4 regions of the Tigheibacillus halophilus genome follow, and region 3 is predicted to be linked to each of the others. Evidence: riboswitches for the same ligand, from Rfam matches in the RefSeq annotation. Region 3 holds a riboswitch; each other region holds the start of a gene.
The links. A riboswitch is a leader RNA that binds a small molecule or an ion and turns the genes downstream of it on or off. The one in region 3 is predicted to bind S-adenosylmethionine.

Region 1 (8,126 bases), on a different contig from region 3:
CTTGCACATAATAAAAACGATACCACCCTCCCCTTACGGCAAGAATGGTATCCATTTACATGCAAATATATTAACGAACCAGCTTTTCCGTTTCTGTCATTGTCTTATTATGACTTTTTGATGAACACCAGTCTAATGCTTGCTGCAAGTCTTCCCAGATATCTTCCCAGGCCTCCAGCCCAACTGAAAGGCGGATCAATTGATCCGTAATGCCCATTTCCAAGCGATTTTTTTCCGGCACGGCAGCATGGGTCATTGTCGCCGGATGTTCAATCAATGTTTCTGCATCTCCGAGACTGACAGCAATTTTCAAAAATTGCAGCTGATTCAGTAATGACTGCGCATCTTTTTTTGTGCCTTCCATTTCAAAGGCAATGACTCCGCCGCCACGCTTCATTTGTTGCTGCATGAGTGCGTAATCAGGATGGTCCGCATCTCCTGGGTAGTATACATGCTTGACAGCAGGATGCGCTTTTAAATGCGCAGCTATTTTTTCTGCATTATCGCAATGGCGCTCCAGACGTACCGGCAGCGTTTTTAAACCGCGCAGCAGAAGCCAGGCATCCATTGGACCAATAATGCCGCCGATATCCTTTTGCGTAGTCATAGCCACCTGATCAAGAAAATCTTTTTGACCGACAGCAAGCCCCGCAATCACATCGCCATGACCACCGATATATTTGGTCGCACTATGAATAACCACATCACAGCCTAATTCAAGCGGGCGCTGCAAGTATGGCGAACTAAAGGTATTATCGACCACGACTGGGATGCCGTATTCCTTGGCCACTTCGGCTACCAAGCGCAAGTCTACCAGCTTCATTGTAGGATTGATTGGTGTTTCTACATAGATGCATGCTGTTTTATCATTTATGAGGGAGCGGATGTCCTCCTTTGTTTCCATCTCGGAAAAATCATGTCTAATATTGTATTTATCTTCGAGCATGGTTAAAAGACCGAATGTGCAGCCATAAAGCCCTGAGGAACAGAGAATATGGTCATTGGCTTTTGTCAGTGCAATCAAGATAGCCGAAACAGCTGCCATCCCCGATGCAAATGCCAATCCACGCTCACCGTTTTCCAACGCCGCTATTTTTTCTTCCAATGCCGCTACTGTGGGATTTCCCAGCCGGGAATAAATATAACCATCCTCTTCCCCTGCAAATCTCCTCTCTCCCTGCTCGGCCGATTCAAATGTGAACGTCGATGTTTGAAATATTGGCGTGGTGAGACTCCCATCCATCGTTTTAGCATCGTATCCGGCATGAATAGCTGATGTTTCAAAATGACGATATGTTTTAGACATGGTGGACCCCCTTTTATCAAGTGAAACGATTTAAACGCTTCTTCTATAATTCTATTTTATGTTATTCCCTTCAAATTTGAAAGCGTTTCCTGATAATTCACAAGCAATTCAATTGCCTTTTTGCTATTAATTTTCTAAAATTAGCTTATTTACCAGAACGAGAGGAGATACATATGAACCAGTCATCACAGAAAAACGGCATTATACTTGTTGCGTTAGCGTATGTATTTTGGGGGTTCTTACCCATTTACTGGAAGCTGGCTGATCGGGTGTCTGCCGGCGAGATTCTTGCTCATCGGATTATTTGGTCATTTGTTTTTATGGCACTGCTAGTAACTGTTACAGTCAAATGGCGCCCTTTTATTACTGAATGTAAAGCAATTATTCATGATAAGCGTAAGCTGCTTGGCATAACTTGTGCATCGATCGTCATCAGTTTGAATTGGCTCACCTACATATGGGCAGTGAACGCAAACCATGTCATTCAGGCAAGCCTTGGATACTATATCAACCCATTAGTCAGCGTTTTGCTAGGTATCATCTTTCTGAAAGAAAGCCTAACGCGCAGACAAATTCTATCTGTCGTCCTTGCGGCAGCAGGGGTCATTTACCTGACAATCAGTTACGGTGTATTTCCGTGGATTTCATTGGTACTAGCTATCACGTTCGGCTTATATGGCCTGCTGAAAAAGACCGTGGATATTTCTGCTATGTTCGGGTTGACAGTGGAAACATTGGTTGTAACACCGATCGCATTGATATATCTTGCGTTTTTGCCGGTCCAGGCATTCCATTTCCATTCCCTGTTTACGGGAACCAACATGCTTCTGATGGGTGCTGGTGTGGCCACAGCAATCCCATTGCTTTTGTTTGCTGCAGGGACGAAAACCATACCACTTTCTCTGGTCGGTTTTCTGCAATATATAGCACCGACAATCATGCTTTTACTCGGTGTTTTCTTATATGATGAACCCTTCACAGTTGCTCATATGATCGCCTTCAGCTTGATTTGGTTCGCCTTGATCGTTTACTTGGCATCGATATATCGTCCGAAGAAACAATCCATGCAAGAACATTAATAATTTTTCGTGCCTGCTGTTGACACTTATGTTTTTGTCCGTTATAATACTGATTAATTTCAAAAATCAAATCTCTTATCAAGAGCGGCGGAGGGAATAGGCCCTGTGAAGCCCGGCAACCAAAGAGGGAGCATTGCTCGCTTTTAAGGTGCTAAATCCTACAGATCATACGGATGGTCTGGAAGATAAGAGGAGGATACGCATAAATAAATGCAATCGCCTCTTCTTAGGAAGAGGCGTTTTTTTCATTCCACCTCTTCCTCCAGAACCGAAATCAAAGGAGGAATTTTTCATGTCAGCATTTTCATTCAATCAACCAGAAACAGTATTATTGCACGGTGGCCAGCAGGTGGATCCCGCAACCGGGTCACGTGCCGTGCCAATCTATCAAACAACTTCCTACGTCTTCCGTGACACAGAACATGCTCAAAATCTGTTCGGCCTTAAAGAGCCTGGAAATATCTACTCCCGTATCATGAATCCGACAGTAGACGCTTTTGAACAGCGTGTCGCTTTGCTGGAAGACGGTGTCGCTGCTGTGGCCACATCGTCCGGTATGGCAGCTATCACCCTCAGCATCCTCAATATAGCTGGTGCAGGGGACGAAATCATCGCCGACAGCAACTTGTACGGCGGCACATATAATTTATTTGCTAAAACACTGCCGAAATACGGAATTCATGTTATTTTTGTCGACGGTACTAATCCTGAAGCAATCAAACAGGCGATTACGGATAAAACGAAAGCAGTATTTGCTGAAACAATTACCAATCCAAGCCTGAATGTGTTCGATATTGAAACAGTGGCAGAGATTGCCCACGAGTACGGTATCCCGCTCATCATCGATAATACTTTCGGAGTATATGCAGCCAAACCATTGGTGTGGGGCGCGGATATTGTCGTTCATTCCGCAACGAAATGGATTGGAGGCCATGGGACCACTATTGGTGGTGTTGTCGTAGATGGCGGTCGTTTCGACTGGGGCTCGGGCAGGTTCCCCGAATTCACCGAGCCGGATGAGAGTTATCATGGGCTGAAATACGTAGATACAGCACCTGCAGCGTTCGCGACGAAGTTCCGTGTCCAATTGCTGCGCGATATCGGCGCATGTCTCAGTCCCCAGAGTGCTTTTCTCCTCTTACAGGGACTGGAAACACTGCATCTTCGCATTGAACGGCATCATGCCAACGCGAAAATAATAGCTGACTATCTGAATGAGCATGCGCAGGTGGCATGGGTCAATTATCCAGGGCTGGAATCACACCCTTCTAATAGTCTTGCAAAAAAATATTTACACCAAGGGACCGGCTCAATGATTACATTCGGTATTCAGGGCGGCCGTGAAGCCGGCAGAAAAGTAATCGACAACATCAAGCTTTGGTCACATGTTGCAAATGTAGGAGACGCGAAATCACTTATCATTCATCCTGCATCCACCACTCACCAGCAGTTAAGTGCGGAGGAGCTGGTGCAAAGCGGTGTCAGCGAGGAATTGATTCGACTGTCCGTAGGTATTGAGTCCACTGATGATATCATTGCAGATCTGGATCAAGCGATTGCTGCAGCTACTGATTCGTCGCCAACTGTAGCCTCATCTGAGGATAATGTAGTCCAGTGGCTGTTGCATTCACCTTTTGAGCGAACTGAAAATGGCCCGAGACAAAAGACGATTGCTGTTTTCGGTCTGGACCAGTCAACGAGCACTTTTTATGATCAAATCAAGCATCTGAAAGCACGCGGTTTTCAAATCCTGCCAATCGCATCCAATGCTGGCACTCTTCTGCAGGCGACATCCTATGAACGTTTGCCAGATGCAAAAGAAGATATCGATGCTGTACTCGTTAAGCAGGACAGCATCCCAGCAGACCTGGTAGAACAGCTGATTCAAAAAGATGTGAAAATCATCTGGTTTGAAAATGGCTACCCAGATACTCCAATACTTGATAACGCTGAGGCAGCAGGTGTCACAGTCATTAAAGGACTTGAACTGTATGCGGAAGCAAACCGGATTCGCGGGGGACAGTCTCCCGCTGTGGTAAAGTGGTAAAGCGCTACGGAACTGTAAATATTGGCAGTTTGAATTTAGAATCTGGCGTTTTGTTGGAGGATGTGATTCTGCAATATGAACGGGCTGGACTGTGTGATGGACCAGTAGTGCTGGTTTGCCACGCATTGACAGGTAACCATGCAACGACAGGAACAGAAGATATCCCTGGCTGGTGGAGCGGTTTGATTGGTGAAGGCCGCTCCATCGATACAACCACTTACCAGGTGGTCACATTCAATGTACTTGGGGGTTGCGACGGTTCCACCGGACCCACCTCCATCAACCCCAAAACCGGGCAGCGATATCGTTCCGATTTTCCCGCTATCACCGTACGTGATATGGTGCATGCACAATACAAAGCTTTGCGGGCACTTGGAATCTTAAAAATCCATACTGTCATTGGAGGATCGCTTGGCGGTATGCAGGTCCAGGAATGGGCTCTTCTCTATCCAGAACAGATAGAAAGAGCGATCATCTTGGCAGCGACTCCCACGCTTTCAGATTATGGCATAGCTTATAACCACATAGCCAGGACAGCCATCACTTCTGACCCTGCCTGGCAAAATGGCTTTTATCAAAACAACGAGCGTTTAAGGGGACTTGAAATCGCCAGAATGGTCGGGATGGTTTCCTATCGCAGTGCGCCATTATTCGCAGAACGCTTCCAGCGTAATCACTCTGGAGATGACTTTGAAATTAACGCTTATTTGGATTACCAGGGTGAAAAACTTTGCACCCGTTTTGATGCCAACAGTTACCTTTGCTTGCTGGCGGCGATGGATCAGCATGATATTGGCCATACCCGAGGTGGATGGAAAAAAGCAGCAGCAAGTTTCACAGTACCGATGCTGGCGATCAGTTTTGCACATGACTTGATCTATGAACCTGTGCAAATCAAAGCATTTGCTTCACATGTGCCAGATTGTACCTATCACCATGTGGAAACGACATTCGGCCATGACGGTTTTTTGACAGAATACGAGAAATGGGGAGATGTGGTGCAGCAATTTGTACAAAAGCCCCTTCATGAAAAGGTGGTCCAATGAATAAGCTGCGTATTGCTTTGCTTGGTTTCGGAACAGTCGGTAAAGGGATCTATCAAACAATAGAAGTACAACAAGCACGTTTACAGCAGCTCACTGGCAAGCAGGTGGAGATAGCAGCTATTGTGGTCAAGAGCTTGAAGAACCATAAAAATTATAACGGCCATGCAAAGCTCACCACCGATTTCCAGGAAGTGTTGGGAGACAAAAACATAGATCTGGTGATGGAAGCAATTGTCGGCAAAGAGCCAGCTTTCACTTATTTACAGCAATCCATCCAACAAGGGATGCACGTTGTTACCGCAAACAAAGAAATGTTCGCACAACATGGCCAGGAATTGAAGAAACTCGCCGAAAAGCACTGTGTACAAATCGGTTTTGAAGCAACCACTGCCGGTGGCATCCCTGTCATTGCAACAATCAGGCAACTCTTACAAGTCAACCGTGTGAGAAAAATCCAAGCCATTTTGAACGGCACTAGCAACTATATCCTGACGGAGATGCGCATGAAGCAGCTTTCATTTTCCCAGGCGCTCAAAAAGGCACAAGAACTAGGTTATGCGGAAGCAAATCCTGCCAATGACATTGATGGCCGGGATGCATATTTCAAAGCTGTAATTCTATGCCAGCTGCTCTTCGGAAGCAAGGCAGATAAAGCCCGCTTCAAACAAACTGGCATCCGTGACATTTCCATGTCATTTCTGGATGAACAAGAAGCCGCAGGTAAGCGTGTCAAGCATCTTGTAACGATCGCCGAGACGGAAGACGGGATATACTGTGATATCTCCCCAGCTGCATTGGAACCCGGCCACCCGCTTTATGCGGTAGAGGGAGTCGATAATGCGGTTCATCTGGAAACAGACATTCTTGGTGAGCTTACGTTAACTGGCCCAGGTGCCGGTGCGTTGCCGACGGCGAGTGCGATGATAGAAGATTTTTGCACGATTATTGGCCGCCCGAATGCCTATTCAGCGCATGAAGAACTGGCCTCTATCCACTGATAATGTATTTTATATTACAAACACCTTAAAAATCGCCTAAAATGTGGGCGATTTTTTTCATTCCATATTAAAGTCAGCTATAATGGGTAAGAATATAAATATGTGTAGATATATGTATCTATTAGAAGTTGTCCAAAAAAGCCAGGTAAAAGCGGTCTATCCATTCTGCTGACTGCTACTCAGAGCCAATGCGGTCTTTTTATCTCTCTTTTTGAACAATACTATGAGCATATGAACATATTATATATAGACAACTATATCAGCACAGGTGTGATCAAATGAAACAGATGAAACATAAAAAAACGTGGCTTATCATTGGGATACTTCTATTATTAGCAGGAACGATATTCGCATCGATTATATATATGAACCGACCAGACCCGGATCAGAAACTTACCCATCTGAAAAAAGAACTAAAACCGCAACAGAATAATGCTGCACCAGGAAAAAAAGACGAGCAGCAAAAAAACCACAAATCGAGTCATCAAAAAGACGAAGCATCAAATAAGGATAATCAAATCAGGGAAACGTTTGAAGTCGCACTGCAACAGACCGTTGATTTCTTCTCCAATCGAAAAACGAATTTTGTGGCCATAGGTGATTCCTTAACAGAAGGTGTGGGCGATACGACGGATAATGGCGGATATGTCGGCTTGCTTGATGATACCATTAACCAGGATAAAAAGCTTGCCACATTTAAAAACTACGGCAAGCGCGGCAATCGAACAGATCAATTAATCAAGCGGCTGGATGATCCAGAAATTATGGCTTCTATGAAAAAAGCTGATGTCATCTTGATCACTATCGGTGCCAATGACATCATGGAAGTGTTGAAAGAAAACATTACAGATATTACTTATAGGGCTTTTTCAGAAGAACGCTCGCATTACGAGGATAGATTACATGTCATTTTTGATAAGCTCCGGAGTATGAATGGTGACGCCAAAATTTACCTGATCGGTTTTTACAATCCATTCGAGCAATACTTCCAGAATATCGATGAACTCGATCGGATTGTCGATAACTGGAATGCCACAAGCGAAAAGGTTGTCGAGACATATGACGGTGTCACATACATTCCAACAAAGGATTTATTCCATCATAAGAAGGATTTATTCGCAGCCGACAATTTTCACCCCAACATAACGGGTTATGAATTGATGGCGAAGAGGATTCTTTCTTATATAACAGAATAGGCCAGAGGATCGTATTAAAACTGCCTGGCCACGCAAAAGAAAGGTGGAGAGTATGTCAGAAAAAAGAGTATCACCGAAAAAAAGCAAATGGAAAAAGCTGTTTTGGCTTTTGTTATCTATTGATATCATTATTATCGCAGTATTACTGGCATTTATTTTTTGGCCGGTTCAGGGTGCAGATATGCCGGCAAAACACAATGTGGATGAGGAGCAAAGTTCATCATTCACGATTCGCACCACAAGGAAGAATTTGGATGAACTAATTAATGCTTACTTGGATAAATTATTGCAGGATTCCAAGCATCATTATAAAATCTCCCTCGAGGACGATGTACATCTGATGGGGGAATTACCTGTTTTTTCAACCACAGTCCCATTGTCTGTTCACTTGGAACCCATTGTACAAAAAAACGGAGATGTGGTGCTGAAACAGAAATCCATTTCAATCGGGCTG
Region 2 (8,126 bases), on a different contig from region 3:
TGGTCGGCGGCATTGTCGCTATTCTTTTGATGGATTATTCGTTTATCGTCGGTTTTGTTTTAGCTGGTGCTCTCTACTATGTTTTAGCGAAATATTGGTATTTTAAAAAATTCCCGCAGGCGGAAATGTTGGATCCAAGTGATGACAAATATTTGGGAATTACTGTGGGACGCGACTGGATTATCGATGGGGAAGTTACGAAGCAACAGGAAGAAGTGCAAAGTAATGTATAAAAAAAGCAATCCTTTCAAATTACTCTTGCAGAAAGGAAGGATGAAAGATTGTCAACCTATGATGCGTTTTTGGAAGAAAAATTGCAAGTGGACAGTTTATTGAAACAAGGTTATACCATTATTGGTTTAAATGGCACGCTTGACGGAGATGTGGTGGAATTTGAGGATAAATTGAGAGCTGATAAAAAAACACTGCTGTTAACGAATCCTGACAGTCGAAAGTACTTTGCCACGCGTTATATCAAACAACGGGAGCTGGAGAAAGAATGAAGTTTGTGGGGACAGGTCGGAATTCAGGGAAGGGATGAAGAATGGAAAAACAAAAAGTATTAATTAATGGTGAGAGGCTAAAGCAGACAATCGAAGCATTTGCTGATTTTGGCAGAACTGAAAATAATGGGGTTACCCGCTTGTCATTATCCAATGTAGATATCCAAGTAAGGAAGCATTTCCAATCCGAGTGTGAAAAGCTCGGAATGACAGTCGTATTGGATGATATGGCGAATATGTATGCAAGATTGCCGGGGACGGACAACGATCAGCCCCCGGTAGTGGTTGGGTCTCATTTGGATTCTGTGGAAAAAGGCGGTCGTTTTGATGGTGTGCTTGGTGTGCTGGCGGGGTTGGAAGTAGTCCGGACAATCGTCGAAAATGGCATGAAACCGAGATTGCCTATCGTTGTAGCCAATATTACCAACGAAGAAGGTGCAAGATTCGAGCCATCCATGATGGCGTCTGGTGTCTTATCAGGTTGGTTTGATAAAGCGGCCATGTTACAGTCCAAGGACAAAAATGGCGTCACATTCGGCGAAGCGCTTAAGAACAGCGGCTTTGCTGGAAATGAAGCCAACCGTTTAAAGAATGCCACTGCTTTCCTGGAACTGCATATTGAACAAGGCCCTGTTTTAGAAAGCGAGTCGCTCCAAGTTGGTATTGTGGAGGGTGTTGTCGGCATGGTGTGTTATGAAATTGAAGTTAGCGGGGATTCTGATCATGCTGGCACGACGCCAATGCCGATGAGAAAAGATGCATTGTTTACAACGAACGATTTAATTTCGATCATACGCTCCCGTATGAGTAAATTAGATAGTGAGCTCGTTTATACGATTGGAAGAATGAATGTCAGTCCAAACATTCATACTGTTATTCCAAATAAGGTGGTCTTCACCCTGGAGGCAAGGCATTATGATGCCAACGTCATCCGCCAGGTAGAGGAGATCATTGAGGTGCTGCCAGTTCATTTTGCAAAGGAAAAATGCAAGGTACAGATAAAAAAATTATGGGATAGAAATACAGTATGGTTTGATCAGAATTTAGTGAATTTATTAGAACAATCGGCAAATCATCTGAAGTATTCCATCAAAAGAATGCTGAGTGGCGCTGGACATGATTCACAGTTTATTGCGTCTTATATCCCTACTGCGATGATTTTTGTACCAAGTGTAAAAGGTAAAAGTCATTCAGAAGATGAATTGACGTATTGGAAGGATTGCGAAAACGGGGTCAATGTGATGCTGCATACAGTATTGGATTTAGCAGTGGATCAAGCTTGACACCATCAGATGATAAATGATTGAAAGAAATATGCAAAGCAATTTCTTTCAATCATTTTTAATCGCATCTTTCATATAAAATGCCTTGATAGCCATCTCTAAAGCGAGACGATTATCCGGTTTCATGAAATCACTTCCAATCAATTCTCCTATTTTCTTTAGGCGATGATACAATGTTTGCCTTACAATGAACAATTTCTCTGCTGTTTCTTTTTTTGAACCGTAACAATCCAGGTAAACCTCCAAGGTGCGCAGCAGTTCACTATGTGTTTCACGATCGTACCTTATCAATGGTTCCAGGCAGTCATCAATATATAATTTTAAATGCGATTTCTGATGCGTTAGAAGCAATTGATACACTCCAATTTTTTCATAAAAGGCAGAAGATATGATGTTTGCATTCTGTAGAAAAAGGACTCTTTTCGCTTGCTGATAACTGTTTGCCAAAGCGTTTATATCCTGATTAACTCTACTGATTCCAAAAACACATTTGCTGCCATCTAAGATATTCCTGGCAAGTAATTTTTTTATCGATCGCATAACCTGTGTAAATTGATTCCTTCCCTGTGTTTCGCTGCCTTTCAATTTGAACGAGGCAATGACAGCAATGTCATTTTTCCTGACAGATACAGCTGGATATAATCCATGCTGCTTAAATAGGGTGCGAAATATAACTGACCGTTGCAGTTTTATTTCATTCCAGTCCCCTTCCATTGCGTTTATTTCGGGTTGATTGGTTTGTATAAGAACTAATCTGTAATGAGAACTGTTTGCAGATAAAGGGATGATTGCTTGCAGCTCATCTGTATCACACGCTTTACCATGAAGCAGGTTGCGAACCATTTTGTCTTCTATATTTTGTTTTCTTTCTTCCACAGTTCTGTTTCGTAACATGATTTGTGCAATCGCAAGTGCGGCACGATCCATAATGGAAAACAAGAAATCTTTCAGAATACTTTCCTCAGCCTGCAAACATAAATAGCCCCAGATCTGTCCCAATCCTTTTACTGGCACTACGGCAAATTGTTTATCATCCAGTGAAATGAATGTTTCTTTTGCAGGCGAGGGTGTGTATTCTGATAGGCATTCGCGCATTTTTTCTTCTATGTATTTTATTTTAGGCGGGTAGTAGTAGGCTTTTGCTTCATCTGTCAGATATAAAATGTCTTTTTTTAGGTAGGTATGCAGCTCCTGGAGGATCTTTAAAATGCCGTTGGGCAGTAAAGAAAGTTCATTAAATCTTGTAGAGAGTTCATACAGCTGATGAAGCATCTGATGGTGTTGATTGATGATCAGAGAATGAAGATCCTGTGTAATATCCACAAATTTTACAAAATGGTCAAATATAATGATAGGGAATTGGTGTTGATCTGCTAATTCGATTATTTCATCTGATATGTATGTGACATGTGTGCCAATCTCTATACAAATTCCAGCTGCATGTCTATTGATTAAATTCTGGATATAAGTCAATTCCGTGGAGGATTCGAGTTTTAGACCCGAGCCGGTAGTTAGAATCAGTTCACCGCCATTTATCAGGGACTCAAATTGATTTGTCTCCAGAATATGAGTCCACCTTACTTGTTTGTTCAATCCATTTTTTCCAGCAATGACTTTGGCGTGTTGAAAGATTTTTCTTTGCAGGATATCCTTCATGGTTAACTCAAAGTTATTGACCAATATGCTTCCCTCCGCATTGTTAAGAGAATCCATTCATCATGTTACACAGTGTGAAATTACAATCTTTATAATTATTTGTAAAATAAATTATGAGGCAATATCCGGAGGTTGTCAATAAAGAGAAGATGTTGGTTGTATAAGGTGCTGCTCTGAACAACAGTTGTGCACGTAAAGATTAATACATGGTTTGGAAAGGAGAAAATTGAAATGAAAACTGCTAAAGATGTAAATCAGTCGCCTTCTATTGTGGACCAAGATCGCGAGAATGTGTGGCATCATATCTCGCAGTATAACAATGAGAAACGACCAATGGTAGTAACAGAAGGGAAAGGGGCATGGATTACTGATCATGAGGGTGGCAAATATTTAGACGGTATGTCAGGATTGTGGTGTGTGAATGTTGGCTATGGTCGAAAAGAGTTAGCCAAAGCAGCGTATGAACAAATCCAAAAACTGGCTTACACATCCATGACACAGAGCCATATGCCTGGGATTCAGCTTGCAGAAAAAGTAAACGAACTGCTTGGAGATGACTATATGATTTTTTACTCCAATAGTGGTTCTGATGCCAATGAGGTTGCTTTTAAAATTGCTCGACAATACCATCAGCAGAATGGAGAACAGGCGCGGCATAAATTCATTTCACGTTATCGTGCCTATCACGGCGGGTCAATGGGGGCTTTATCTGCTACGGGTCAGGCATTAAGAAAATATAAGTATGAGCCACTTAATTCCGGATTTCTGCACGTTTCACCGCCCGATAATTACCGGCGTCCGGATGGCATGTCAGTAAAAGCATATAATTTACAGCGGGCACAGGAACTGGAAGATAAAATCATCTGGGAGCAGAAAGAAACGGTTGCAGCAGTCATCATGGAGCCGCTAATAACAGGTGGCGGTATCCTCATTCCGGATCGCGTATATGTTGAAAAAGTACAAGAGATTTGCAAGAAACACGGTGTGTTGCTAATCATTGATGAGGTGATTTGTGGTTTTGGCAGAACAGGTAAAATGTTTGGCCATCAGCATTTCAACATCAAACCCGATATGGTGACAATGGCGAAAGGATTGACCAGTGCTTATTTACCTTTATCTGTTACTGCGGTCCGAAAAGATATATATAAAGTTTTTGAGAGTAACGGAGAAAACAATCATTTCCGTCATGTAAACACGTTTGGTGGGAACCCTGCAGCATGCGCAGTGGCACTTAAAAATATAGAAATCCTGGAAAAAGAAAATTTGGTCGAAAGATCGGCATTGTTAGGAGAACGATTACAAAACGAGCTTGCAGAATTGAAGAATCATCCGTTTGTTGGCGATGTTCGCGGTTTAGGTTTTCTATTGGGGATTGAAATGGTGGAGGATAAGAAAACAAAGCAACCAGCCCTGCCAAAGCGAGTAAATAAAATCATCAGTGATTGTAAAGCAAAAGGACTGATCATCGGCAAAAATGGTGATACAGTTGAGGGATACAACAATATATTAGCGCTGTGTCCTCCACTTTCTTGTACAGATGAAGATGTAGCATATATTGTTTCTGTTATGAAAGAAGTATTCAAGGAAAACACGCCTTGATGACAGCAATGATTTGAGTGATATCCGTAACATAGAGGGCATGAAGAAGAGGAACGCTGCATGATACAGAGCACTCTTCTTCATTTTAATTTCAGTATGAAAATGGAAAAGACGTCTTTCCATATATTGAAGTGATAGCACCATACTTAAAGAAACTTTACGAAGCTTGATTCGGATATTGGCTAGCCCCCTTTTTCTAGTGTTCTTGCATTTTCGCTTCTTCTTTCGTTCTGTGGATGGTACCAAATGGATGCTCGGGAGGAGCGTAGATTGAATACAGTTTCAGCGCTTCGTTTCCTGTATTTGTCACATTGTGCCATGTTCCTGCCGGGACCATAATCGCATCGTCCTCCGAGACGTTTTTCTGGAATAAGAGATTATTTTGGGCATTTCCCATCTGCACCAATCCATGGCCGTCTTCAATTCTTAAAAACTGGTCGACATTCCGGTGGACCTCCAAGCCGATATCCTCGCCAGGACGAATACTCATCAATGTAACCTGGAGATGTTTGCCGGTCCATAGCGCCGTGCGAAAATAATCGTTTTCTTCAGCAGCTTTTTCGATATCGGTTACAAATGGCTGCTGACCGTAATCCTGTGCCATCATTTTTCTTTCCGTGGCTGGTGCAGCTGGATAAAATTGATGCCATCCATCTGTGTAGATGTAAGGATCAATACTCCTGTTCCATCCGGAAAACGGAACAGGGTTGAAGACCGGATAAGCATTGACATAATAATATGGGTACATATTTTCATCCTTTCAAAGAGTACTGCGTTACTGCATTATCCTATGCTTGGAAGGAAAATAGGTGAATGTACAGGGCGCGTTATTAGTTCATGCTGTCTAAATGAACAAGCCGGTTCGGTAAAGGTTTCATCTTTTATAAAAAGAAAGAATCATTGACTTTTCCCTTTTTTTTCGTTAAATTGAATAACTAAGATTGCTTTAGCATTGAAAACTGAATAGAAGTGACATCTCTTATGAAGAGTAGTGGAGGGAATAGGCCCAATGAAGCTACAGCAACCTTTCATGTAAAATGAACTGGTGCTAAATCCTACAAAATGACTATTTTGAAAAATAAGAGAGGCTGTTTTGCTAATGTGCCTCTCTATGATGGAGAGGCTTTTTATTTTTATGCCGTTATAGGAGACAGGGGAGAGGCAGAGTGAACGAAGAAAAAGGAAGTTTTATCGCATTATTACCATTGGTTGTATTCGTACTGCTGTTTATTGGGACAGGTATCATTTCCAAAGACTTTTCCAATATGCCGATTAATGTGGCGCTGGTTATTGCAGCTGCCCTGGCGTTAACGATGAATAGAAAGCGAACGTTGATGGAAAAAGTGGAGACATTTTCAAAAGGTGGCGGGAATCCTAATATTATTTTAATGGCGATGATTTTTATTTTGGCAGGTGCTTTCGCCGAGGTTGCCAAAGGGATGGGTGCAGTGGAGGCTACAGTCAATCTGGGGATGTCTTTTCTTCCAGGCAATATGCTGATGGTAGGGATGTTTGTCATCGGCTGCTTCATTTCCATTTCGATGGGCACATCGACAGGAACTGTTGTAGCGCTGGCACCAATTGGAATAGGTATTGCGGAGCAGACGGATATCTCATTGGCCCTCTCTATGGCGACAGTGGTCGGTGGAGCTATGTTTGGTGATAACCTATCCATGATCTCCGATACCACCATCGCGGCGGTGCGTACACAACATACTAAGATGAGAGATAAATTCAAGGTAAACTTTTTTATTGTGCTGCCAGGGGCCATTGTGACTGCTGTCATTCTAGGTCTTATTACGATGAATGCACAAGCCGCGGTTTCCCAGGAGTACTCCTTTGAACTCTTGAAGGTGCTGCCTTATTTAGCGGTTCTGATTGCTGCAATCGTTGGCGTGCATGTGCTGGTTGTATTGTTTGGCGGAACGCTGTTTGCCGGCATTATTGGATGGATGGATGGGAGTTACAGTCTTTCGACGTTTTTTAAAGCAGTTTCAGAAGGTATCATGAGTATGGAAAATCTCGCTATCATTGCTATTATTATTGGCGGCATGGTAGAGCTTATCAAATTTAACGGTGGCATTACTTTCCTGTTGCACGTTATTACGAAACGAATCAAATCAAAAAAAGGTGCAGAAGCAGGTATAGCGGGGCTGGTCAGCGCGACAGATATTGCAACATCGAATAATACTATTTCTATCATCATTACCGGTCCGTTGGCCAAAAGCGTCGCTGATGAATACGATATCGATCCGCGGAAAACGGCCAGTTTGCTTGATATTTTTTCCAGCTGTTTTCAAGGAATAATTCCTTATGGCGGCCAGTTACTTGCTGCCTCCGGACTTGCTGCCATTTCGCCTGTGACCATCATGCCGTACTCCTTTTACCCTTTCATGCTTGGCATTTGCGGTATTGTCGCCATCTTGATAGGTTATCCAAAATGGAAAAATTTAAGAAAACCGGAAAAACAAGTGAAAACAAAGGCAACTTCAAAAATGTGACGAATGGTTTCTCGAAAGTGATGGGGAGAGAAGGAATGAAAAATGAATCAGCAAGAAAGCTCTGGGAAGTGACTGTAAGAAAAATCCATGCACAACGATCAGATGTGAAGCGCCCTTCAAAGAAGGGGATCGTTCATTAGCTTATTGGCAAATGGAGTATAAACAGTGCTTTGCAGGAGAATGAAAGAGGATGGTCAAGGAGTTCAAAGATGATATGCTGATAGTCTGTGAAAGGTTTAAGGTTGTTTATCTGTAAAAATGTATATGTTGAAAAAGCAAGCTCCATGAAAAAAGGCACCTTTCCCAGGTGCCTTTCTTTATGGGTACCGAACTTTTTAAAACTATTGTTATGCTTCTTTTGTCGCTTCAAGTTCAATGGAAATTTTCACATCATCTCCGACAAGCACTCCGCCAGTTTCCAATTTCGAATTCCAAGTAAGCCCGAAGTCTTTGCGGTTCAACTTACCTTCTCCGCTGAAGCCGGCAACTTCATTACCCCATGGGTCTTTTCCGGAGCCTTCGTAGGTGACGTGGAATGTTAGCGGCTTTGTAGTTCCGCGTATCGTCATGTCACCAGTAATATC
Region 3 (8,126 bases):
TGCCAAATGGTTTCAGCAGGATTTCAGTGTGCCTGTGTTCGTTTCAGAGCCGGGAGTTGCAGAGATGCAGAAATATTGCGGCCAAAGCACGGTGAAAAAACTTATCCGTTTGGTTGCACAACATGGTGGCCCTAGAGTTTCTCCTGAAATGGGTGAAGATTCATTCATTTATGACTTCCAGCCTGATGGAACGTTTCATAACAACGAGCAAATCCAGTTAGGTGATGATTTATATGAAACCATCTGGACGCCGGGACACGCACCTGACCATTTTTGTTTCTATAATCGCCAAGAAAAGATCATGCTGATCGGGGATCATATTTTAAAAAATATTTCACCGGTGATTGGCCTATGGTCAGGAGAAGAGGGGAATCCGCTGGCTGATTATCTGCCATCACTCGATTTGATTGCTAACTTTCCATCGGATATAGTTTTACCCGGCCATGGCGAGCCAGTATATCATCTGGCTGAACGTTCCGCAAAACTGAAGGAAAGTCATTACAACCGCTTGCAGGGAGTGATGGACATTGTAAGCCGCGAACCAAAGACGGCATATGAAGTATGCCGGGAGATGTATGGCACGATCGATATCATACTTCAGCTCAGTTCATTCATGGCGACCTTGACAAGGCTGTTGTACCTGGAAGCGGAAGGTAAAGTAGCAAGGAAGGTAGATAATGGGGTTGTGAGATTTGAAGTGACTGGACAGGGGGACTGACCCTCTGGCTCAATTTTGTTATAATCATTCATATCACATTTTCAACTGAAAGCGCGAGGATACATCCATGAACGAACAAACTTATTTCTATGCATTTCTTGAACCATTTTCCAAAGAGCTTGCTTATGTGGCGCGAGAGTTGGAGAATAGTATATTCACGAGCCCAAGAACAATGCTGACACATGCACGTAATTTCACAGAAGCAATTGTTGAAAAAGTCATTTTGACCGAAAAGATATCTTTAAATAAACATACCACTTTCATGCAACAGCTGGGTATATTGGATGAGCATGGCATTCTGCAATCAGAGGTCCGGGATGCCTTGCATGCAGTCAGGCTAAATGGAAATAGGGCGGCGCATGATGTGCGGCACTTTCGTTTTTCCGAAGCACTGTTTTCATGGGAAGCTTTGTATATCATTGTAAAGTGGTATATCGAGGTTTACGGGCCAATTAATATGAATGTCCCTGATTATAAGGACCCCCACCCTAAACAACATGAATCATATGATATGGCAGAGCTTCAGGTACGTCTTGATAAGTTAGAACGGCTGCTGTCTGCTTCCATTGAAGATATGCAGTCGGAAGGTTCAGCGGAAACTGCAGCGGCTGTAGATTTGGAGCGTGTGCGAACAGGAGAAATAGAGCAGGAAAACCACACACCTGGTTTGACAACCATCCGGAAAATTTCATATCAGGATGCGTACATAGAAATTCCCTATTTCTTACGGGATGCTTTCTTGCTGCCCCAGCGGTTTGCCAAATCCGAACGTTTTCTTGTCCGGCTAGGCGCAGAAGAACAGGCGCGGATCATAAGTGAACTCCCGGCGGATTTGGAAGGTTTGCACACCTATGTGAAACGGTATAATCCCTCCAATGATCAAACTTTTTTTGCAGAATTGAAGATTTACGTAGAAGAAGAAAAAAGCCGCCGCCGCCTGCTTATGGAAAGGCCAGGTGAATTGTTTTTCTTCTATAAAGATGATTATATCGTTGTTACAGAAAAACTGGCGAAAGTTTCCCTGGCCTCGGGGAAATTCAGTGGCATTCCCAGCCTTTTGCGGCAATTGAACGAAGACGGGATCCTCCAGGTCGGTCAGTTGCCACAGGAGTTGGTGATTTTGGCAAAGTACAAGAATGTCGGGATTGGAACGGTGGAGAAGCTGTTTGAACAGCTGAAAGAAAAGTAAGACAAATAAAACTGTATTTTAGTTTTTATGAAGGATTACCCTTCTCTTACATTGGACAGTACAAAACCCGCCGTTGTATCTGGCGGGTCTCAAACTGCTATTCTGCTTGTTCTTTTTTAGCAACTTCTGCTTTAAAATCAGCTTGAATATTTGCCAAAAGTTCTTTATCCGTCAAAATCCGAAATCCTGATGCGGCTAATGCCTTCGCACCCCTGATTAGTGCTTCATCTCCTTCAGGTGATTTTGCAGCTTCCCGGAATTCCGCAGTATGGCCGATGAGATCATCTGGCCCGATTTTAATATGGGGATGCGCAGTCGGCACGGAGTAGCTGATATTGCCTGCATCTGTGGAACCTTTTCCCTGCTTGCCTTCAACTGTATTCTCGACTACAGTCTCGCCGACGCGCTCCAATTCTTCACGAAGGACATCATCCAATACTGTATTCAGGACGAAGTCACGCACTTCATTTTGAAAACGTTCGATTTTGACTGTTGTGCCTGTTGCCAACGACGCCCCTTTGGCGATGGCGCGAACTTTCTCAGCAACCTCTGTTGTTTTTTTCCAAGTCTCTGCCCGGATGTAGAAACGTGCAGCAGCGTATTCCGGAATAATATTAGGTGCATCACCGCCGTGTGTGATGATCCCATGTACACGGACATCTGATGGCAATTGCTGACGAAGGGCATTGATCCCGACAAATAATTGAATGACGGCGTCCAGTGCATTGACTCCTTTTTCCGGTGCACCGGAAGCATGCGCAGGTTTGCCATAGAAATGGAAATCCAGCGGATCCACAGCTAACGTTTCGCTTGTTAATGATGTTTTTCCGCTTGGGTGGATCATCAAGGCGATGTCCACATCTTTTAAAAACCCATGCCGTACAAAGCTGCCTTTTGCACTGCCGTTCGGACCGCCTTCTTCAGCGGGTGTTCCAAGAACGGCTACACGGCCGCCGACTTCAGGTAAAATTTCCGCGAGTGCAATGGCTGCTGCGACACTTGTCGTGCCGATAATGTTATGACCGCAAGCATGGCCTAAACCGGGAAGTGCATCATATTCAGCCAGATAAGCGACAGTCGTTCCTGGCTTGCCACTGTCTTTTATAGCGAAGAAAGATGTTTCATGGCCTGCTACAGCTGTCTGTACATCGAACCCGGCATTTTTTAGCAGTGTCACATGTTTTTCGCTGGCATAAAATTCCTGGTTTCCAATTTCCGGGTGTTCGTGTATGTCGTGGCTGGTTTGAATATACAAATCACGGTTGTCTGTAATCGATTGATAAATAACATCTCTTGTTTCAGTTGTGATGGTCATTATAATACGCCCCTTTATTTAACTAGTTTTTGAAATTCCTGGTCTAATTTGTCTTGCGGCACTACCTGCAGGATGGAACCGCCCTTTGTATCCTCTGTGATGGCTTTCTTCACATCATCTTCCTGGTACAGCTCCACAATGCGTTTATAAACCTTATTATTTTTATCTTCTTCGCGGGCTGCGATCAGATTCACATATGGAATGGAAGCATCATCCTTAGCTGACTCTTTGAATATAGGATCCTTCGCAGGTTCAAATCCAGCCTGACCGGCAATTCCGTTATTGATCACCGCTGCAGCCACATCTTCCAGGGAACGTGGTGTCTGCTGGGCTACCATTGGTGTGATTTTCAAGTTTAATGGATTTTCAGCAATTTTATCCGGTCCATCAAACAACCCGAAATCAGTATCCAGTTTAATCAATTTCGCTGCCTCCAACAGCTTCAACGCACGTGCCTGATTGGTCGGATCGTCAGGAACAGCGATCTGATCACCTTTCTTCACGTCGGAAAGCTCTTTGATTTTTTTGGAATACAGACCAAGCGGTGCAAACTGAGTAGAGCCGATCGGTACGATGTCATTGCCGCTTTCTTTGTTATACTGTGCCAGGAAAACAAGCGTCTGAAATGCATTTAAATCGATATCCCCCTGTGCCAATGCGTTGTTTGGCAGGGTGTAATCTTCAAATTCTACCAGTTCAATGTCAATGCCTTCTTTTGCTGCTTTTTCTTTCAAAATTGGCCACTGGGCGCCATCGGATCCATTCACACCAATTTTTACTTTGGTGTTTTCTTTTGCACCGGCTTTGTCCTTGGAGTCATCGCAGGCAGCAAGTGCAGCTGCCAAAATGACGGCTAAAAAAAGTAAACTGAATTTTTTCATGTGAATTCTCCTCGTTAGTTTGTATTTTTCTATGTGTGTGACATGTGCTATCTTCTCATGAATTTTTTGGATAACGTGTTCCCAACCCACTGTGCCAGCTGGACGAGTACGATTAAAATGATGACTGTCACCAGCATGACACTACTGTCAAAACGTTGGTATCCATATGTCATGGCCAAGTGGCCGAGACCGCCGCCGCCAACCGTTCCTGCCACAGCAGAAAAGTCGATCAGGCTAACCGAAATGAAGGTCAGTCCCAATATAAGTGGACCTAATGCTTCAGGAATTAAGACGGTAAAAATAATTTTTAGCGGGCTTGCTCCCATTGCCTGTGCAGCTTCGATCACGCCTGGGTCAATACTGACCAGATTGTTTTCAACTACCCGGGCTATGGAAAAGCTGGCAACGATCGTCATCGGAAAAATCGCTGCGGTTGTTCCGATAGTGGTACCGACCACTAACCTTGTCAACGGAGAAATGGCAACAAGGAAAATGATGAATGGAATCGGCCGGATGATATTGATCAGTATGTTCAGCACCTGAAATACCCATTTATTTTCCAAGATGTTCTTTTCCCGTGTGACGAATAGCAGCAGGCCGATTAAAATGCCGATGATCGATCCAAATAGTAGCGTGAAAATGACCATGGTGAGCGTTTCACCAGTAGATTCTGTCACCCGTGGCCAAAATGTTGTCCAATCAACCTTCAAGATCAGTCACCTCCTCGATATCTACTAATTGTCTTAGTTCATTCAGTGCGTCATGAATGCGATCGGCATCCCCGGCAAATGAGATGAGCAGATTGCCGAAAAGCTTCTCCTGAAGCTCTTTGACTGAACCGTACACGATATTGAAATGAATGTAATGCTTTTGCGTCACTTGGGAAAGTACGGCATCGTTGGTAATACTGCCTTTGAAAAGAACCCTGTATAATTTCTTACCGCCTTTGGCCCTCCAGTCCTGCAAAATATGCGGTGACGGCAGATCCTGTTGGACGGATTGTATAAAGCGTTGCGTCGTGCTGTGCTGCGGGTCAGTGAATACATCAAATACATCGCCGGTTTCAATTACCTGGCCGTTTTCCATGACGGCCACCCTGTGGCAGATGGATTGGATGACATACATCTCATGCGTGATCAGCAATATGGTAATACCGAATTCTTTATTCACCTTTTTCAGCAGCCGGAGAATTTCAGCAGTAGTCTCCGGGTCAAGTGCCGACGTTGCCTCATCACATATAAGCACGTCAGGTGATGTCGCAAGCGCTCTTGCAATGCCAACTCGCTGCTTTTGTCCCCCAGATAACTGGTCTGGATAATCCGTGGCCTTGTCAGAAAGACCGACGAAACGCAACAGCTCATTGACTCGCTCCTTTATTTTCGCTTTTGTCCAGCCAGCAAGCTTTAACGGATAGGCGATATTCCCCGCAACTGTCCTGGATTGGAAAAGATTGAAGTTCTGAAAAATCATCCCGATATTGCGTCGCCTCTGACGCAACTCTTTCGGTGTCAGCGTGCTGATATCCACTCCATGTATGGTAATAGTTCCCTTCGTCGGGCGCTCCAGCATATTGACCAGCCGCAGTAAGGTACTTTTACCTGCACCGCTGAAACCGATAACGCCAAATATTTCGCCTTCCTCGACTGTCAGCGTCACATCGCGGACTGCTTGGACTTCCCGTTTTTCCAGGCGGAATGTCTTGGAAACATTCTCGAATGCGATCATATGTATAAACCTCCTGATGTTTACTCCTCCTCACAAACAACGGGTGTCAGCAATCTGGCTTTCTGCAGAAAATAGAAGAGCCCCCTTTCCTTATCGTGACAGATAAGAAAAGGAGGCTCTTCAATTATGAAAAACAATCCGGTTCTCATCTTTCAAGCATGTATGCTTGTAGGAATTGGCACAGTATTCAAATTGAACCTGTTGCCGAAACGTCATAGGGCCCATCCCTCGGTTTCTCTTGATAAGAAATTGTGTTGCTATGTAGTTGTTGTTGTAAGAATTGAGATTAATATTATCTCAATCCGCAGGAATTGTCAAATACTTTTTAAAAAATATTGTTTTGCAAAAGCCAAAGCTGTGTTTGGAAGGTCAGGCAACTTTATGTCAGCTGCTTCGGTGTCCCCTCCATTGATATATTTTTCACTATAGGAATTTCTTTGCAGATACATATAGCCTGTGAGGGTGAAAATTCCATAAACTAGAAGGGCCGTGTTAATATAGCATTAATACAGAGACTATAATTGATAGGGAGTGGGAAGGGTGTGAAGAAAATGACTCAAAATATTTTTTGCATTGGCCGAAACTATGAAAAGCATATAAAAGAGCTGCACAATCAACGTTCAGATAAACCGGTTGTTTTTTCAAAACCGACACATGCCTTGGCTGCAGCAGATGGACAATCAATTGCATTGCCATCGGGCCAGGGGGCTGTTCATTATGAAACGGAATTGGTTATCAAGATGGGGAGAGATTTTGAACCAGAAATGCAAGTAGATGATTTGGTCGATGAAATGGCAATAGGCTTGGATCTGACATTACGAGATGTCCAGCAGAAACTGAAGGAAAACGGGCATCCTTGGCTGCTTGCGAAAGGTTTTCCACAATCGGCTATCATCAGTGACTTTTTTTCGTTTCCAGGAGTGGAGCAGTGCAACGAAAAAACATTTTCTCTCCTGCTTAATGGGATAAAAGTGCAAGAGGGATGTATTCGTGACATGATTTTTGATTTGGATGAACAAATCCGCTATATTGCCAGCCATTTTGGGCTGAAAGCGGGAGACATCATTTTCACAGGTACACCGGCAGGGGTCGGTCCGCTAAGTGACGGTGACCAGTTGGTTTTCCTGTGGGATGACACAGAAGTCGGGTCATGTATTATCGTTTTGCGTTGAGGAAAGCCAAGGGGACAGCCCCCTGGCTTTTTATTCTGCTTTCTGTTTTTCCGCAAACAGGCTGATAACGGGTTCATGGTTCTTGTGCCTGATGACGCGATCGACATAATCTTGCGTGATGTCTCGTACTTCTTTATTCAAGAGCAGCAGAGGAACCACGTTGATTAGCGTGATGGCCGCAAGCAGCAAGTCCAGAAATTGCCAAATCAACTGCAGCCCGCCAATGGCTCCTATGAAAACGGCAATGAGATATATAAAACGACTTGTTTTGGCGGCCTTGAGTCCAAACAAGTATTCTACTTGCTTTTCACCGTAAAAGATGATGACCATTACTGTCGTGATGACGAACAAGAAAAGGAAAACGGCTATAAACAAGCTGCCGTAAAAATCTCCCACAATGGTTGATAAGGCGATATCCACCATGCTGGAAGCCTTGGAAGGAGCCACATCCCGCCAGGCACCTGTGGATAATACAGCAAATCCTGACAGCGAGCAGATGACGACAGTATCTATAAAGACACTTAACATTCCCCAAATTGCTTGTTTGGAAGGGTGGTCTGTTTGTGCTGCGGAATGAGCAAAAGGTGCTGTTCCCATTCCAGCTTCATTGGAATATAGACCGCGGGCGAGTCCCCAGCGCAGCGCGCCAGCAATACCTGCACCAGCGAACCCGCCGGTTGCTGAAATCGGAGTAAATGCATGGCTGAAGATAAGTGCGAACATCTGTGGTACTTGATCATAGTTCCAGATGACCACTGTCAACGTTGCGATGATGTATGTCAGAATCATGAATGGAACTAATTTATCGGTAACTTTTCCGACTCGTTTGATCCCCCCAACCACGATGATCCCTATTAAAATGACAAGAAAAATACCGACAATAACTTTATTAAAGCCAAATGCGCTTTCCAATTGTGTAGAAATGGAATTGGACTGCACCATCGTACTTGCGAAGATTTCCAGCATTAGAAAAAAAGCGAAAAGGTTTGCCAATGGTTTCCAGCCAAGTCCCTTTTTAATATAGTACATCGCACCTCCGACCCATTCACCTTCCTTGTTTTGTTCTCTATAGCGAAGACCAAGGACAATTTCGGCATATTTTGTCGCCATGCCAATGAGAGCGACT
Region 4 (8,126 bases), on a different contig from region 3:
TATGTGGATCAATCCCTCCAGGCATGACATAACAACCTGATGCATCAATCACTTCTGCGTAAATATCACTGATATTTTGGCCAATTGCCTGCACCTTATCGTTTTCAATCAGTACATCTGCGGTATAAGTATCTGTGGCGGTTACGATCGTTCCATTTTTAATAATTTTTTTCATGATGAATCCCCCTATATACATAGACTAATTCCTGTAAATTCCCCAGAAAATGGTTAGTTATGATTCATTGTTTGCAAAGCAGCCTGTCTGTCATTCCATGACATTGGTGATTCAGTTGTAACGAGATCCACCATGTCAATCGCTCCTTCGACCGGGCAAACAATTGAACAAAGATTACAGCCGACACAATCATCTTCTCTGACTTTCAAATAATCGTTGCCTTTTTCATCCATCAATATATCTATACATTGATGAGACGTATCTTCACAGGCGATATGACACTTATTGCAATTGATGCAAACATCATTATTGATGCGAGCCACAAGTTTATGGTTTAAGTCCAAATTGCTCCAGTCAGTATATTTTCGGACTGATTTTCCAATGATTTCACTGACAGATGCAATTCCTTTTTCATCCAAATAATTGCGCAAACCTTCCGTAAGATCATCAATAATACTAAATCCATGATGCATTGCTGCAGTGCAAATCTGCACACCGCCCGCACCCATCAGCATAAACTCGACTGTATCCTGCCAGCTTGAAACACCGCCTATACCCGAAATTGGGATATGGATATCAGGCTGTCGCGCACATTCTCCAATCATATTCAGGGCAATGGGTTTAACTGCTGGACCACAGTAACCCCCGTGGGCTCCCATCCCATTTACATTAGGCATTGGATTCCATGTATCCAGGTCCACGCCTATTAAACTATTGATCGTATTGATCATGCTGATTGCATCAGCACCTCCGCGCTGTGCAGCGCGGGCAGTAGCAGTGATGTCGGTAATATTGGGTGTCAGTTTTGTGATGACAGGCACCTCTGCGGCCTCTTTGCAATATAAAGTTGATTTTTCTACTAAGTCTGGATGCTGGCCGACTGCCGCCCCCATCCCCCTTTCAGACATACCATGCGGGCAGCCAAGATTTAATTCAAAACCATCAACTCCCACGTCCTGCACCCGTTTGACTATTTCGTGCCACTTATTACGTTCGGGTTCTACCATTAATGATGCAACAATAACCCTGTCGGGAAACCTTTTTTTTGTTTCATAAATTTCCTTTAAATTTTCATCAATCGGTCGATCAGAAATTAACTCAATGTTATTAAATCCGGCTACCCGTTGCCCATTAAAATGATGCGCACCAAAACGTGAAGTGACATTCAGTACGGGTTCACCGAGTGTTTTCCATACAACGCCACCCCATCCAGCTTCAAATGCGCGCTGTACCTGGTATCCTGTATTTGTTGGTGGTGCAGAGGCAAGCCAATAAGGATTAAGGGATTTGATTCCTGCAAAATCGATGCTTATATCTGCCATATTCATCCTCCCAAACGGTTACTTTACATTTTTTGCTAGACATGCGCAGTTTCAGTCTCTTTTAATTGCTGATGTACTGCGTATGCCGTCTCTTTCCCCTGCTGTGCCGCAGTTACTACCATTGCTTCACCGATTCCTTTTCCAAAAACGACATCACCGGCAGCATAGACCTTTGGGTGTGAGGTTAAGAACGTTTCACTATCTACCTTCACAACACCACCATGGTGTTCAAGACCAAATGCATCAATCAGCTGCTGATGCCGCGTCTGACCAATTGCTTTCACCACGATATCAACATCCATTAAAAATTCAGATCCTTCTATCTGTACTGGCCGCGCACGCCCATCAGAGCCCGCCGATTGCAACTTCATGCGCACGCACTCCATTTGCCGGATACGACCATTTTCATCACCGATCAAACGTTTAGGTGCCACTAACCATCTGAATTCAACACCTTCTTGTTTGGCAAATTCATATTCAAAATCATATGCCGACATTTCTGCCTCCGTCCGGCGATAAAGAATTTTAACATTTTCGGCACCGAGTCTCACTGCTGTAGTGGCACCATCTATCGCTGTATTGCCGGCACCGATAACAGCCACACGTTTCCCGATAAACGCAGTTGTATAACGCTCGTTTTTGGCTTCTTCCACCAAGTCAATGGCATCATAAATTCCTGACAGTTCTTCTCCTTCAATGCCCAGCATCGGTACTTTTGACATGCCCGCTGCAAGAATCACCGCGTCATAATCACTCATCAGATCTGCAGCAGATACATCCTTGCCCACTTCCGTGTTTGTATGAATCTTCACACCCAAATCCGCGACCTGTTTGACTTCCCACAATGAAATATCCTTCGGCAGTCGGAATGGAACAATACCATGCGTATCTAGTCCACCTGCTTCAGCCTTGCTTTCAAAAATCGTCACGTCATACCCCAACAGTCCAAGTTCACGCGCTGATGACAATCCTGCCGGCCCACTGCCGACAATAGCGATTTTTTTTCCGTTTTTTTCTCCAGCTTTAAACAGTACCTTTTCGTTTTTAATAGACCAATCGGTGGCAAAACGCTGTAAGTCACCAATCATAATAGGCTTGGTAACATGATTCAGCACACAAGCTCCTTCACATAATTCCTCAGTCGGACAAACTCTGCTGCAACTGGCTCCCACTGGATTTGCCTCCATGATTGTTGTTGCCGAGCCTTTCAGATTCCCGGATGCAATTTTTTTGATAAAACTTGGGATATTTATCCCTGTGGGGCAGGCTTTGATACAAGGTGCATCGTAACAGTAAAGACATCTGTGGGCTTCGTCTAACGCTTCTTGTGCATTGAAACTAGGCCTGGACTCATCAAAATTTTTTGCCAGCGCTTCTGCTGACAGTAAATTTTGCAGTAAATTTTCCACTGAAAAGCCTCCTTACAGAACTTATGGACTTATTATTTAGCAAATCATATCTCATGTTTATTTTTACAAACCATGACTATCGATTCTGGTTGGATGTTGAAATCACCCCCTAAAAATCGAACATATTTGAACATAATTTATCTCATCTATTTTATGCAATGCTTAAAAAGTAAGCGTTTGCATTATTTACTCGCTATTATAATGATTTTGAATTAATTATATAATTGACATAGTGTAACATCATTACAATCATTATTAGGCACTTTGTAGCGATTTAAAATTTGCAAAGACATTATATTGGATGAAATTTTCCTGTCACGGCATCCACACGTCCGCAAATAAAAAACAGTAGCGATGATTGATCCTACAATCCCATACTGCAGCACTTTCAGACGTTTTTCCAAGTATTCAAACGGTGACAGCGCGCCCAGTATTTCCTACATTTTTCTCATATGTTTTCCTAGAACAGATAAATTGATAATCCCACCGGCGGCATCGCCAATCACATACATGATAACAAACCATCCCTGTTGAAAAGGCTAAAGGGGACCCTGAGAACATGAACACGCACATGGATGTGCTTTGCATAGTTAACGCAGAACGGCGGGACAATATGCGGTCACCAGGTAAATAAGAATCTGGTGATTTGGAAGCTTTTTTGGAAAAATTTAACCCGATGCAGGAGAGGATTAATCAATAAAGGATAAAAATGACAACATCCAACCTCACTTTTCATTCCTCTCCTTATCCTTTAATTTATCATCCCTATCCTTGATGAATACATGATAATACCCAGAGCCAACCAAAAAAAGGCCATGGAACGATATACTAAAAACTGTCCCCAGGGAATTAAACATCTACTTCTCCCCTTGCAAATATAAATAATCTAGTCTAGTTCAAATTTATGTATGTAAACAAGCAATATTACAAAAAAATGAGAATCTGCCCTGGCACTTCTTTCCGAAAGCTGTCACGCTATTAACAGTTACAATCTATTTCTTGACATTTTAATTTTCGAACAGTAAAGTATGAATTAATAGAAAATTGCATAGTAATCATTTTCTTATCCAGAGAGGTGGAGGGACTGGCCCTGCGAAGCCTCAGCAACAGACAAACATTTTGGCGTAAAAACGCATAAATGCAGTACTGTGCTAATTCCAGTAGTGAGAACTAGAAGATAAGAAGAGCGAGCAGCCTCATGCAGAACCCTCTTCTTTTTTCTGGAAGCGGGTTTTTCTTGTTCAGGGTTATACAAATTTATTTACAGTCAACACATGAAAGGAAGATGATCTAATGACAAACACAACCATTACTGTAAAGGCACCTTTTCGTGCAGACCAAGTAGGCAGTCTTTTGCGTCCGAAAAGCATTCATCGGGCAAATGAAGAATATAAAGCAGGCAAAATTTCTGCCGAAACATTACACGAGATACAAACGGAAGAAATCAGACGGGCAGTGGATAAGCAAATTGAAATTGGCCTTCAAGCTGTGACAGACGGAGAATTCCGGAGAAACTGGTGGCATTTTGACTTTCTGGAACAACTGGACGGTGTTGAGGGGTATGTTTCCAAAGAAGGCCGCCCATTCAAAGGGATCCAGACAGAAAAATATAACATCCGCAATACCGGTAAAATAACTTTTAAACCTGACCACCCTTTCATTAGAGATTTCAAGGAATTCAAGAAAATTGTCGGTGACCGTGCTGTCGCCAAACAGACTATTCCCAGTCCAAACCAGTTATTTCCTGCCGGTATTCGGAATAAAAACGTTTATCCGGATATAGAAGACTATGCCAAAGATATCATTCAAGCCTATCGGGATGCAATTCAGTCCTTTTATGATGCAGGCTGTCGATATCTGCAATTCGATGATGTCTATCTGGCCGGCCTATCCTCCTCTGAAATGCCATATAGCGATGGTGAATTTACAAGAGAAGAACTAATAGAGCTGGCATTAAGCGTCGTCAATCGAATTCTGGAGGATAAACCAGCAGATTTAGTCATTACTACCCACCTTTGCCGCGGTAACTACCGTTCAAAATGGGCTTTCGAAGGGGGTTATACGCCGATTGCTCCTTACATTTTCGCAAATGAGAAAGTGAACGGATTCTTCTTGGAATACGATGACGAGCGTTCGGGGGATTTCGAACCGCTTAGCTATATTCCAGAGGGGGGCCCATCCATCGTTTTAGGGGTTCTTACCTCCAAAAACGGAAATTTGGAGGACAAGGAAACGATCAAGTCGAGAATAAAAGAGGCTTCCAAATATGTGCCACTTGACCAGCTATGCCTGAGCACACAATGTGGTTTTGCATCCACCCATCACGGAAACGAACTGACCGAAGAAGATCAGTGGCATAAATTGCGTTTTGTTGTAGAAATTGCGAAAGAAGTGTGGGGATAGGACAGGCGGTTCATACCTAAAGGATCTGGGACAAAACCCAAAGTTTTATCCCAGATCCATCTAATGAATAACTTACTTCCACCTTTCGTAGACCTATTTCTACCTGTTCAGTGCATGTTATGGGCCCATCTCGCTCCTATCTTCAAATTTGCTGACCCGCCAGCTTGAAGTCCTTCTTGAAGTGCCTGCATTTCTTGGTTAAGGGAAGGATATATATGAATAGAAGGAAACTCGATTTGGCTTGGTGGCCGGGCAGATTTTGCTGCTTCTGCAAATTCTTTCAAAGCAGTTTCCAATTGTCTCAGCTGATCAGCCTCAAGGTGGTCTTCTATTGCTGGGTGCTTAGACCCAGCGATCACGAGATAGCCTATCCTTTGCGCTGCAACAACTGCTGGCCAGTATGTTTCAAGTGCTTTACGCTGTTGTTTTAATTCCCCAGTAGCATTATCATAAACAGACCTCACATTGACCAGTGCAGTTTCGACGTTGCGCCGCATTTTTTCAAATTTCTCTTTGTCTATTTCTTCCTTGAAACCCTCGGGAGACGTGAGCATGACAAGCAGCAGCTTTCCTTCTTTTTCAATCAACTGCCCAAGAACTGCCGGCAATCTAGTGGAGGAGGCATGCCGCCATAACAAAAGTCCCCCAATTACACCAATGATACAACCTGTTATCGTATCCAACAGACGTGTAGAGATTAGACTATCAGCGGTGACACCGCTCCTGCCACTTTCCGCCATGAGCAAAGCAAGCGGTGTGATAAAGGTCACCCCAAATCCATAATTACGTGTAATGGTGAATTGAATACAAAATTGTAGTGCCATGATAGCAAAAGCAATAATAAAAGGGGACGACTGTAGAGCAACAAGTCCCGCTCCGATAAATATTCCAACTGCTGTTCCAGCGGCCCGCTGAATGGACCTATGAAAAATCGTTACTGGGGTCGTCCCATTCAATACAGCTGCACAAGTTAAAGGTACCCAGTAAGGCCGTTCGGTCCCAAAAGCGGCCGCAATCAATGTTGCAGCCACAAGTGAAATTCCTATTCTGAAGGTTGTCGGAAGAACGAGAGAATCCCGGTTAAACGCCCCCATAAACGTGTCAAGAAACGTCTGTTTTCTTAACTGGATTCTCTGTTCTGATTCATATTTATCAGCTGCTGCAACACAAACTGCAGTGGAAAGTTCTCGAAAAACCCGTTTCCTGGCAGCCGTCTCTTTAGCAGGACGGGGTACATGGATAGATTGTGCTTTTTTGGGGTCAGAAATGGCATCAGCCAGATAACGGACTGTACTGGCCAGCTCATCGACCAACTTTCCACTTTCTTCGGCGGACAATTCCACACCTGCTAAAAATAGTGCATTCGCACGGTATGTCAATTGTTGCAGCCGGGCTGTTTTTCCAGTGCGCGGCAGGCGCCGTATTTCAGCCGCCTGCACAACCTCTTGCGCTGTTCTTAAAGCCACGGTTGCATTGCGTTCCTTATAATCTGCTTCAAAAGAACCGATCGCAGACAAAAATCCCGCAACTTCCTTATAGGCATTCTCTACAGCGGTATTTTCCGGTCCTCGTGGTTTTACGATACAACCTGACATCGATAAAACCCATGCCCAGCACCCTCCCAAGGCTACCAACCCTGAACTGCTCAGAGCACTGGATACTGGTATTGGCAGTCCAGTCCCCACCGCACAAACGAGCGTGAACAAAAAACCAGATGGTTTCGGTACCCGCCACGTTTCACAAAGAAAAAATGCCAATGTACTGACCCCAGCAATGGTAAAAGTCGTCAACCAAAGACTGCTCCCAGACAAAATACCAAGTCCCATGGATACGGATAACCCAATTAATATTAGAAATAAACGGACCGCACGCTGTGCATATGGTTCATTATTGGTATATGCTGCTGTCAGTCCCCCCATCGCCGCAAGCAGTCCAAGCGATAGATTTCCTGCTGCGGCTCCGACCATCAATGGAATTCCCATGCTTAATGCAGCTAAAGTCGCCTTTTTCCATGGATAGCCAGCGGAACGGAGCTGGAAAATTGCCCAAAATGAACGATGCTCCGACTCTGGTGGTTTAGGTACAGGAGGCGAATATGAATAATATCGTCTGTCTTCTTCCATATTTTCTTGTTGGTCTACTTTGTTTTGCTCGGTGCCGTGAGACTTTGAATTCATATATATCCTCCGCGAAACAAGATATTTCTTATATTTTCCTTTTTGAGACAGTCAGATTTCTTATACCACTTATCCTTATAATGTACACATATACGAAAAATACCAGGCATCAATTGAGAAATGCCTGGTGTTTTCTTAACCTGAAACAAAATAAAATGCTGTTAGCTGAACCCACTCCCAGCAAGGTTAGTTATTTGGCTCTTGTATGACTGCACAATATCGCCAGAAAGAATGAAAACCATATTATATGTAAAGAAAAGGAGATATCGATTGAAAACTGACTGGACTTGGGAAGGATCAATGAGATTGTGGATTACATACCAAAAAGAGGAATTTAGAGTGGCTTTTTTTAATGATAACCATTGCGCTTCTATGCCCGAAGACACTTTAACCTCCCTTTGGTTGATACATGCGCCCAATTGTTAGGGAGTCGCTGCATTTCTTCCTGCTATTTCCTGCCATCCTATATTAGGTAAAGTCTCAAGTTTGTTTTACACCTATTGCATCAGCAATCAATTGATAAGAATGTATGCGGTCTTCCAAAGAATGGGCAGTCGTTAAAATCATGATTTCATCTGCTTGATATTGTTTTTGCATGTCAAGAAGTGCTTTTTTTAAATGCATTGGGTCCCCAATGACC

Region 1: it holds a riboswitch for S-adenosylmethionine, as region 3 does, so the genes downstream of both, ACFSMW_RS08995 (PLP-dependent aspartate aminotransferase family protein) here and ACFSMW_RS07990 (methionine ABC transporter ATP-binding protein) in region 3, are expected to answer to the same signal.
Region 2: it holds a riboswitch for S-adenosylmethionine, as region 3 does, so the genes downstream of both, ACFSMW_RS00735 (Na+/H+ antiporter NhaC family protein) here and ACFSMW_RS07990 (methionine ABC transporter ATP-binding protein) in region 3, are expected to answer to the same signal.
Region 4: it holds a riboswitch for S-adenosylmethionine, as region 3 does, so the genes downstream of both, ACFSMW_RS00685 (5-methyltetrahydropteroyltriglutamate--homocysteine S-methyltransferase) here and ACFSMW_RS07990 (methionine ABC transporter ATP-binding protein) in region 3, are expected to answer to the same signal.

What each region holds. Positions count from the first base shown of each region.
Region 1 covers NZ_JBHUIZ010000006.1:112,762-120,887, reverse strand. Annotated here, with positions in the region: gene megL (methionine gamma-lyase) at 71-1,306, opposite strand; gene rarD (EamA family transporter RarD) at 1,480-2,385, shown strand; SAM riboswitch class I at 2,458-2,577, shown strand; gene ACFSMW_RS08995 (PLP-dependent aspartate aminotransferase family protein) at 2,678-4,432, shown strand; gene metX (homoserine O-acetyltransferase MetX) at 4,426-5,478, shown strand; gene ACFSMW_RS08985 (homoserine dehydrogenase) at 5,475-6,476, shown strand; gene ACFSMW_RS08980 (SGNH/GDSL hydrolase family protein) at 6,755-7,672, shown strand; gene ACFSMW_RS08975 (YpmS family protein) at 7,725-8,126, shown strand, end outside.
Region 2 covers NZ_JBHUIZ010000003.1:33,858-41,983, forward strand. Annotated here, with positions in the region: gene ACFSMW_RS00705 (NCS1 family transporter) at 1-233, shown strand, start outside; gene ACFSMW_RS00710 (hypothetical protein) at 282-503, shown strand; gene ACFSMW_RS00715 (Zn-dependent hydrolase) at 545-1,786, shown strand; gene ACFSMW_RS00720 (PucR family transcriptional regulator) at 1,835-3,466, opposite strand; gene ACFSMW_RS00725 (aspartate aminotransferase family protein) at 3,674-5,041, shown strand; gene ACFSMW_RS00730 (cupin domain-containing protein) at 5,238-5,789, opposite strand; SAM riboswitch class I at 6,018-6,126, shown strand; gene ACFSMW_RS00735 (Na+/H+ antiporter NhaC family protein) at 6,208-7,542, shown strand; gene ACFSMW_RS00740 (YceI family protein) at 7,890-8,126, opposite strand, start outside.
Region 3 covers NZ_JBHUIZ010000005.1:346,198-354,323, forward strand. Annotated here, with positions in the region: gene ACFSMW_RS07965 (MBL fold metallo-hydrolase) at 1-718, shown strand, start outside; gene ACFSMW_RS07970 (DUF4145 domain-containing protein) at 786-1,907, shown strand; gene ACFSMW_RS07975 (M20 family metallopeptidase) at 2,005-3,222, opposite strand; gene ACFSMW_RS07980 (MetQ/NlpA family ABC transporter substrate-binding protein) at 3,237-4,103, opposite strand; gene ACFSMW_RS07985 (methionine ABC transporter permease) at 4,151-4,813, opposite strand; gene ACFSMW_RS07990 (methionine ABC transporter ATP-binding protein) at 4,803-5,828, opposite strand; SAM riboswitch class I at 5,971-6,076, opposite strand; gene ACFSMW_RS07995 (fumarylacetoacetate hydrolase family protein) at 6,380-7,000, shown strand; gene ACFSMW_RS08000 (alanine/glycine:cation symporter family protein) at 7,031-8,126, opposite strand, start outside.
Region 4 covers NZ_JBHUIZ010000003.1:23,156-31,281, reverse strand. Annotated here, with positions in the region: gene hydA (dihydropyrimidinase) at 1-175, opposite strand, end outside; gene preA (NAD-dependent dihydropyrimidine dehydrogenase subunit PreA) at 229-1,497, opposite strand; gene ACFSMW_RS00690 (NAD(P)-dependent oxidoreductase) at 1,533-2,906, opposite strand; SAM riboswitch class I at 3,967-4,090, shown strand; gene ACFSMW_RS00685 (5-methyltetrahydropteroyltriglutamate--homocysteine S-methyltransferase) at 4,200-5,309, shown strand; gene ACFSMW_RS00680 (FUSC family protein) at 5,417-7,486, opposite strand; gene ACFSMW_RS00675 (LLM class flavin-dependent oxidoreductase) at 7,967-8,126, opposite strand, start outside.